2 regions of the Blautia sp. AF26-2 genome follow, and region 2 is predicted to be linked to the other one. Evidence: riboswitches for the same ligand, from Rfam matches in the RefSeq annotation. Region 2 holds a riboswitch; the other holds the start of a gene.
What was found. Region 2 has a riboswitch for cyclic di-GMP ahead of DWY63_RS07505 (ATP-binding protein). Riboswitches for the same ligand answer to the same signal wherever they lie in the genome.
Positions count from the first base shown of each region.

Region 1 (4,838 bases), on a different contig from region 2:
TCCATCAGCACATTGTCCACAACTCCCTTGGCCACAATGCACACCAAAATGGTGTTGTTGCTTTCTATCGGACAATACCCAAGATAATAAGGGTTCTGTTTTCCCAAAAGTGCAACTCCGGATTCTCTGTTATCAAACTTCTTTTTGAACAAATCAGCCTCTTCTTCTGTAATAGCCTGTTCCCCTTTTAAATGTTTTAACAAAGAATAATTACGCAGGTATTTATCTCCACTCTGGTTCGTATACGTAATATTTCCGTCATGATCCAGCATGAACAAATATGCTTTTCCATGATAACCTTTCAATTTTAACATGGAATCCAGTTTCGAATGATCATACACAGTTCCAATTGCCGTATAAGTTTCTCCATTGATCGTGTATTCCTGACATGGAATCGCAACCAGATAACCGTCTTTTTTCTTCTGATCATAATCAAGACGCACCAGTTTTCCAATATTGTATCCGTTCTTTAAGTCCAGCAGAAGTTTACTTGGCATATCAATCCGCATTTTTGTTCCACCTGCTGATATTGCCTGACCATTTTCCTGAAGGAATATAAGAGTACTTTCCGATTCTTTTTCCCATGCTTCAAAGAAATTTTTGTTCGTATCCGTTTCAAGAGACAGTTCCCTCTCATGAAGTAAGAATTCCTCAACCAACTGCAGCTGGCTGTAGTATCCACTCACCTGAAGATCATAGGTCTGCTGTATCTGTTCAACAACAGCTCCCATACTGCTTTTTCCATTTTCGCTGATATACTTATTAGACTTACTTATAAGATACTTGATACAAACTAAGCTTAAAAGAATCATAAGTAGTATAAGCAACAGCCTTGTTATTTTTTTTCTTTTATTTACCGCTTGTTCTATCTCCACTTTTACTGTTCAACCTCTATATAGTCTTCCGGTGCTGACGGCTGCTGTCCTTTTGACATTGCTTCGGTCCATGCACTTGATAATGTTGTATCTTTAAGCTTCTCAATCTCACATTTCGGATTTATTTTTTTCAAAACGGACATTGTAGTGTCTGTAAGAAGAATCGAGTATTCCTTTTCTTTATCTATTTTCTTATCATTAACTGTTAAGTCCTTTAACGAAAATCCACTTTCCTCTTGACTGACGATCATTTTCATACCAGATGCAATTGGTAATTCGTATTCATTGGTTACATAAAAATTCTCATCAGCTTCGGCGAGATAATTTTCCACGAGTTCACAAACCTGTTTACCATTTATTTTTGCAAAATATAATGCTGTATCTGAACTCTTCGCTGTCATCATGCCAACCCGGCTATTGGTGCATTCTCCTTTGTACATAGAAGAAGTAAAATAATAATATGGTGCCAGAGCCAGCTGTGCATCATTTTCTTCTCTGATCGTTGTTAAAATGGAAGATGCTGCATCACGGCCATTTCTATCGTTCAGTGAAATAGAATATTCATTTTCAAAATTCACCGTTGCTTTTTCTTCTGGATCTTTACGATTCATTACACTGCGAAAAGTATCATAAGCCTGTGTTTCATCCATTTCCCCTGACAGTAATCCGTGAACAGCCTCAAGACTTGCATCAAATGATTTTTGGGCGGAATATCGGATATAAACAGCATTATTATTAATTTCCTCTTCCAGTCCAGGCACATCCTGCATCATGGTTGGAACATCTGTATTCAATGAAATAACACCGCTTCCATCCGCAATCAGCTTTTGCCCCTCTTCTGAAATCATACAATCCAGCACATCCAGCGCAGTATCCAGTTTCTCCCGGTCTTTTTCCAGGTTTTTGTTAAATGCAATGTTTAAGGACGGAGTCATGTACACATAGGATTCATCCGATGTCTGCGAAAAGTAAGGAATACGGATCAGCTCCGCATCCATCTGTTTCTGCAGCTGCTGCATAACCGTCGGATGTCCATGAAACATTGCTGATTTTCCTTCGACAAACATCTGGGTTCCTGTATTGATGTCAATATTGATATCTTCTTTACCAAAGTGCGAGTCTTTAAGAAACTGACTGGTTTCTGAAAAAATACGTTTCCATAATGCATCATCAAACTTTACTTCATCCACTGCAGTCTCTGCACCGTTTCGCCATTCAATACCATCTAGACTTGTGAATTCACCGATTGCCGCAGCCTGAATTATTTCTTGATTTGACCAGTCTTCACCAAGATCCATGGAATACGGTTTTATGCCATTATCATAAAACTGCTGACATGCCTGTACATATTCCTCATAATTTTCTGGAATCTTTACGCCATACTGATCAAACAGTGTTTTGTTGGCAATGATCGTCTGCGGAATACCACAGATTGGCAGCCACTGGATTTCATCCTCCGCATTCTTATAATATTGCACCGCATAAGAATAATACTTGGAAACAACATCATAAGAAGCAAAATCCATAAGATAAGGCTGTAAGTCCTGTGCATCTGTTCCAGAAAATCGACGTACTGTTATAATATCCGGTAATTCATCATGTTCTTTAAAATAACTGTATAAATCGGTATCATTGTTACCTATAATAAATTCAATATCCTGATCTGGAAACTGTTCATGGATATAGGGTGCAATATTTTTCATCAAACGATTTTCCCACAGATAAACGGTAAGATGATCATCATTTATAGATACTTCTTTCTTTGACTGTCCACATCCAGACAAGACAGCAGATGCTACAAGTACACCTGACACCACTGCTATCAGACAACGTTTTGCCTTTTTCATACTTTTATTTTCCTCATTCTTTCCTGATAAAATCATTATTGTTACGTCTATGAAATAACACCGTAAAAAAGCACCGTCAGACAGACAGTGCATCTCATTTTATGCAACTGGCTGCCATTTTACAGGCCCTGTAGCTTTGCGTCCCAGACTTTCATCTGGTTTGCCAATTTCCTTATTATAGCTTTAATCTTATGCAAAAAACTGATTTTATTATACTTTAGTGTTCTACTATACACAAGAAAAAAATTAACATTTTAACGTTCAAAAACAAAAAAAGAACAGCCGATACATATACTCGAACTGTTCTCTTACTTCCGAAGTCCACGCAGCATTGACATTACTGTTTCCTGCTCATTTGTACTCAGATCATTCCATATCCCTAGAACTTCTTTCTGTTTTTCTGTCAGATTCTCTGAATTATCTTCTCAAAAAAACTGCGATAATGTCACGCCCAAAGCTACACATATTTTTTCAAGTGTGATCAGCGACGGCAGGTTTTCCTGCTCTGGTTCATATGGTACTTACAATTCCACGTTGTATGTGATAAACTATTATTGTCCATTTAGACTACCTTTACAATCCTTTTTACAGCAAGTATACTTATTATATCGAAAAAATAATATGAAAATATCTGCAGAAATTATTAAGATATTGCCAAAACATAGAAAACAAATCACGGAGATAACAGAAACCACACTTCCCATCAGACAGATCGTCCTGCAGACCGGCTTCAGCCAGCAGTCCTATTTGGGAAAATGTTTCCGTGAAAAAATGAACTGCTCCCCACGGGAATACCGCAAGAACAGAACCGAATGCCGCTTTGTATAAAATGGCATCCGGTTCTGTTCTTTTTATTTCGCTGCGGCACTTGCCCAAAACGCTCTGTTTCTTCCCGCAACCCATTTATTTTCTTTCACACAGTAGCTTCCTCTTAAACGAATATCTTCTGAAGAACTTCCGACCTCTACTGCATATCGTCCTTTTTCCACTTTCCAGTGCATATCAATGTCCAGAAAAGCCATTTGATTCGTTTTCACCTCAAAGCATACCGTTTTCTTTTCGCCCTTTCGCAGGTGAATGCGCTTAAAACCTGCCAGTTCTTTTACTGGTCTTGTCAGGCTGGCATATTCATCTCGTAAATAAAGCTGGACAACCTCATCTCCTTCACAGCTTCCCGTGTTCTCAACAGCGCAGGAGATCTGAACCGTATCTGCTGCCTTTTCATTTCCCATCGAGATATGTAAATCCGAATATGTAAATGTTGTATACGACAGTCCGTATCCAAAATAATATCTCGGTCTGTGCGGCATATTCACATAATTGGCAAAACCGATACTGCCGCTCTGATCCCAGGAGGAACCATATGGATGATTGTAATAAACCGGAAGCTGTCCCACTCCATAAGCAACGGTAACCGGAAGTTTTCCTCCCGGATTATATATTCCGGTTAAAATATCAACTACTGCTTCTGCTCCTGTTTCTGATGGACTCCATGCTTCCAGAATAGCATCTAAATATTCCTCTGCAGCATCACTGGAAATCGGTCTTCCATCAAAGTGAACGCCAACCAATGGTTTTCCAAGCTGCGCAGCCTTGCGAATAAATGCATCCTGACATTTTGGAAGGTTAATATCAGTACTGTCAATTCCTTCTCCCATTGATGCCATGGAACACGTTCCGTGCTTACCGCCAAGCGTCAGTATCACAATGTCTGCCTGCTTTGCTGCCTGCAGCGCTTCTTCAAAATGACTTTCGTCGTTTCCTGCAATCGGATAGCCATATGCATATAAAATCTCACTTTCCGGAAAGCGGATTTGGAATTCTTCATACAGATTTCTGCATTGCGGTTTCTGTCTTTTCAGGATCTGATCAAACTGCTCTGTCTCATCAGACTGAATATTGGTTCCCGGAACCGTAATAATCTCATCTGCATCTGCCTGTACAACTCCGCTTACACCTGCAATAGAATTGGCAATCGCATAGGTAGACTCCATCATACACATATGTGTGTATCCACCAAACATTTTTCTGGCATACCCGGCATGCGGTCCGATCACCGCGATTTTTTTCCCTTTTGCCGCAATCGGCAATACGCCGTCATTTTTCAGCAGTACCA
Region 1 is NZ_QTWD01000010.1:112,342-117,179, forward strand. Features, by position in the region: gene DWY63_RS13650 (ATP-binding protein) at 1-731, opposite strand, end outside; gene DWY63_RS13655 (ABC transporter substrate-binding protein) at 878-2,722, opposite strand; cyclic di-GMP riboswitch class I at 2,822-2,897, opposite strand; gene DWY63_RS19155 (helix-turn-helix domain-containing protein) at 3,344-3,550, shown strand; gene DWY63_RS13670 (glycoside hydrolase family 3 N-terminal domain-containing protein) at 3,574-4,838, opposite strand, start outside.
Region 1: linked by a shared signal. The riboswitch ahead of DWY63_RS13655 (ABC transporter substrate-binding protein) and the one ahead of DWY63_RS07505 (ATP-binding protein) in region 2 are both predicted to bind cyclic di-GMP.

Region 2 (4,838 bases):
AGATGAAGAGAAATGGATGAGAGGAAAGCGTATTGGTTTGAACAGCCATATATGCCGCAGATGAAAAATATTGCGGTGGCTCCTGTTATTCTGGAAGATGGAAGACTGTCCTTCTGTGTTCCAGGGGATGATGGTCCTCCGTGGTCCGGGGTGTGGAACCTGACTGGAAAGGTTGTTTTGGACGGGGATGATTATTTTGAGTTCCAGTGTGATGATGAAGTGATGCACAGACGGGGTGGAACATATAAATTTCATGCTTTGGATGTTGATACATTCAGCAGGGAAACGTGTCAGTGGATATCACAGGGAAAAGAGATTGCAGACTGCTGTAAAACAACAGAAGAACTGCATGAATGGTACCTGAAACATTGGACTTATAACAGATAGAATGATTATATTTACGAAGGCATCGGTCACCTGGTTGGCTGGTGCTTTTTTCGTGGGGAAATGGAGGTGGCGGGATGTATCCGGTATCGGATGGGTTTCTGAGAGCTGTGAAGAGCAATACAAGAAAATATTACTGGACGGGTACGATCGTTACCAGAGGCGGAATGACGTATGAGTTCGGGGCGAAGGAGATTGTGAAGGGTTCCGGGTATATTTCCAGGCAGTGCTGTGGAAGCACGGAAATTGAACTGGGGACGGTGTATGCGGCGGAGATGGGGATCACGCTTCTGAGTGACATTGACAGGTATACGCTGGAGGATGCTCAGGTGACGCTGGTGTTTCATCTGGTGCTGGCGGATGGTTCGGTGGAAGATGTGCCGATGGGAGTTTTTGAGGTCAGTGAGGCGAACCGTCTGGCAAAGTGCCTGGAACTGAAAGCCTATGATTTTATGCTGCGGTTTGATAAGAGTTTCAACGGGTTTGAGACTGTGGGGACTGCTTATGATTTTATTGCTTTGTGCTGTAAGCGGTGTAAAGTGGAGTTTGCGAATAAGAGGGCGGAGATTGATGCCATGCCGAATGGCGGGGTGACGCTTTCTGTTTATACTGAAAATGATATTGAGACCTGTCGGGATGTGCTGTTTTATGTGGCACAGGTTCTGGGAGGTTTCTTTATTATTAACAGGGAGGGAAAGCTGGAACTGAGAAAGTACGGGAAGGATCCTGTGATGAAGGTGGAGCAGAGACACCGGTTTTCTTCCAGCTTTTCGGATTTTATTACCAGATACACGGCAGTGAGTTCCACCAACAAGCAGACGCAGATTGCAGAGTATTATGCTCTGGATCCGGATAATGGGCTGACCATGAACCTGGGTGTGAACCCGCTTCTGCAGTTTGGGTTAAAGGAGACCAGGGAGATGTTGTGCAGCATTCGGATGAATGGTGTGATACCTGTGTGTCTGCTGCAGGGATCAGGGCAGGATGCAGTGAGTTGATCGGCAGGGAGTGCGGCGTGGAGGAATACGTGAAGATCTTCAGGGAGGTGGGGATCTGGATCGAAGACGGAACCATCACGCCGGAGCCGGGTTATGTGATTGTGTATAACTGGGACAAGGCCACACAGCCGAATGACGGGTACAGTGACCATATCGGTTTTGTGGAGGAGGTTTCCGGTGGGAATGATTACTGCTATTGAAGGTAACCGGGGTGAAAAGGTTGACAGAAGGGTGATCCCCCTGGGATGGGGATATATCCGCGGATATGCGGCTCCGCAGTATGAGAAGGCTGTGAAAGGAACCGGCGGGAATCCTGGTACAGGAAAGAAAAGTGTGGAAGCTGTGGCGAAGGAAGTGATTGCCGGAAAGTGGGGGAACGGCGAGGACAGAAAGAAGAGACTGCAGGCTGCAGGGTATGATTATCCGGCAGTGCAGGCGAAGGTGAATGAGCTGGTGAAAAGTAGCAACAAAAAGAGTGTGGAAACTGTAGCAAAGGAAGTCATTGCCGGAAAGTGGGGAACGGCGGGGACAGAAAGAAGAGACTGCAGGCTGCGGGATATGATTATGGGGCAGTGCAGAGAAAAGTGAATGAGTTGATGAGATAGTAGGAAGCCTGCTGTTGTCTGTGGAGAAATCTGCGGATGATGGCAGGCTTATTTTTTTGTTTGAGGTTTCAAACTTTTATGTGACAAACATAACTGTCTGTGCTATTATAAAAACGATATAAGCGAAAATGACTTTTGCGGAAACGAAAGTATCTTTATATTTTTTTATCCGTATACTTCCTATAATGGGAATGAATACTTGCAAAGTTGATTACTAATATTTTTTCATTATTACAGGTACAATAAGAACATGTAATAGCGGAAATGAGGTATAGTTACTTGCAGATAGAGAAGTATATTGCGGATAAAATAACATTTTTGTGTGAAAAGCGTGATATCAGTAAATATAGATTATCGCAGCTGTCGGGAATTTCCCAGTCATCACTGGGAAGAATCATGGCGCAGGAAAACCTGCCGTCGCTGATTACACTTGAAAAAATATGTGCAGCTTTGGGCGTGACATTATCACAGTTTTTTCAGGAAGGTAATTCAGAGAATCTGACAGAAAAACAGAAAGAAGTTTTAAGGATATGGAACAATCTGAGTACAAATGAGCAGGAAACAGTAATGTCAATGCTGCGTGGTCTTCGGAAGTAGGAGAACAGTTCGAGTATATGTATCGGCTGTTCTTCTTTTGTTTTTAGGTGTTAAAACGGTAATGTTTTTCTTGTACATAGTCGAGCATTAGAGTATAATAAAACCAGTTTTTTTTCATATGTTTAAAAGCTATAATAAGAAAAACGGCAAAACAGATGAAAGTCTGCGACGCAAAGCTATAGGGCCTGTAAAATGGTAGCCAGTTGCCACGTTAAAGATGCATTGTCTGCAATGACAATGCTTTTTTCATTTTTGGAGATTAAAAAGAAACTAAAACAGGCAATAATTGGTGGCTGCTAAAATATAAAAATGAAGTAGATAAAAACGCAGGTGTAAAGGAAATCGGTTATGTGGAAGAAAATTAAGTCAGCACAGGAACGAAAAAATACATTTAGGATAAAAAAAGAGTTATGGATTCCGGTATTTGTATTGATGATCGGTTTGGTTGTTCTGGTGAATATAGGCATTCGTGCGGATAGCAGTCAAAGGGATTTGATAAGGTCAAGAGCTGAATTAAACGCAGTAACGTATGCAGATCATATGAAGGCTGATATCGTGAGGGGAATTGATATTACAAATACTTTTGAACAGATTGTTATTAGTGAAAACGGAAAAATTTCCATGTTCTCGAAAGTTGCGGAGAATATGATGGCAGATTATGTCCAGAGTATTCAGATCGCACCAGACGGCGTAGTGACTGAGATTTATCCGGAAGACGGAAATAAGGCTGGAAAGATAGATCTTATTCATGATAAAGAACGAGGAAAGATATCTTGTTATGCCAGAGACAATGATGTGATAACCATGCAGGGACCATTTTCTTTGAAACAGGGTGGAACGGGGATTGCTGTAAGAAATCCGGTGTATGTGGAGCAGAAAAATGGCGAAAGGACATTTTGGGGATTTACAATTGTAATTATTCGTGTACCGGATATATTCGCTGATTCTATAAAGTCACTTACCGATTTTAGCTATGAATATAAGTTGTCTAAAAGTATTGCACCGTGGGATGAAACATACGAAGAAGTGTATGGCTCAGGTGTGGAAATGATTGATCCTGTCACATATACTTTCGAATTAGGTGACAGTCAATGGGTTCTGGAAGTGATGCCTGAAAACGGATGGAATAGCAATGAAAAGTTATATAGACTATGGGGCTGCGGTTTACTGATTGTTTTGCTTTTAACTGGATTTGTTTTTATGATTATGTTACTGCACAGGACACAGGAATCGGAAAACACAGTAGTGAAATTAAATAAAAAACTGCAGAAAGCATTGGAGCAGGCGAAAACAGCCAGTGTTGAAAAATCTAATTTTCTGTTTAATATGTCACATGATATACGTACTCCTATGAATGCAGTTATTGGTATGACGTCATTAATAAGACATGATGCAGGAAATAAAGATAAAGTAATAGAGTATGCAGATAAAATAGATGTTTCATCCCAGCATCTGTTAGGGATTATTAATGATATTCTGGATATGAGCAAAATTGAGGCAGGAAAAACAGTTTTTAAATACGATGATTTCTCTATTCTGAATTTTATACAGGAAATCAATAATCTATTTCATTCACAGATAGATGAAAAGAAACAGATTCTTACAACAAAGAAAAATATCCGACATGAGTGGGTGAACGGGGATCAGCTTCGCCTGATGCAGATTTTCAGCAACCTGCTTTCTAATGCAGTGAAGTACACGCAGGAAGGTGGAGAAATTCAGTTTCTGGTAGAAGAATGTGAAACAAATTCATTCGTCTATGCAAAGTACCGTTTCTTAGTCAGGGATAATGGAATAGGAATGTCAGCAGATTTCAAAGATAAAATCTTTGATGCTTTTACCCGTGCCGAAAATTCTGTGACGAATAAGATCCAGGGAACCGGTCTTGGAATGGCTATTACCAGAAATCTGGTTGAAGCAATGGGAGGTACCATTGATGTGGAGAGTGAACTGGGACAGGGAAGTTGTTTTGAGGTTCTCATAGAGCTGAGAATTGCAGAGGATAGAACAGTTGCTCTGGCGGCACAAGAAGACACAGATGAGCAGGATGGTAATATTCTGCAGGGAATGAGGTTCCTGTGTGCAGAGGATAATGAGCTGAATGCTAAGATCCTGACGGAACTGTTAAAGATTGAAGGTGCAGAATGTACCATCTGTGAAAATGGGGAAGAGGTTTTGAAAGCATTTGAACAGTCTGCTCCGGGGGATTATGACATGATCCTGATGGATGTGCAGATGCCTGTTATGAATGGTT
Region 2 is NZ_QTWD01000004.1:256,961-261,798, reverse strand. Features, by position in the region: gene DWY63_RS07525 (hypothetical protein) at 13-387, shown strand; partial or broken gene DWY63_RS07520 (hypothetical protein) at 462-1,313, shown strand; gene DWY63_RS18155 (CHAP domain-containing protein) at 1,412-1,582, shown strand; partial or broken gene DWY63_RS19085 (hypothetical protein) at 1,515-1,781, shown strand; gene DWY63_RS19080 (hypothetical protein) at 1,895-1,987, shown strand; gene DWY63_RS07510 (helix-turn-helix domain-containing protein) at 2,267-2,584, shown strand; cyclic di-GMP riboswitch class I at 2,720-2,795, shown strand; gene DWY63_RS07505 (ATP-binding protein) at 2,933-4,838, shown strand, end outside.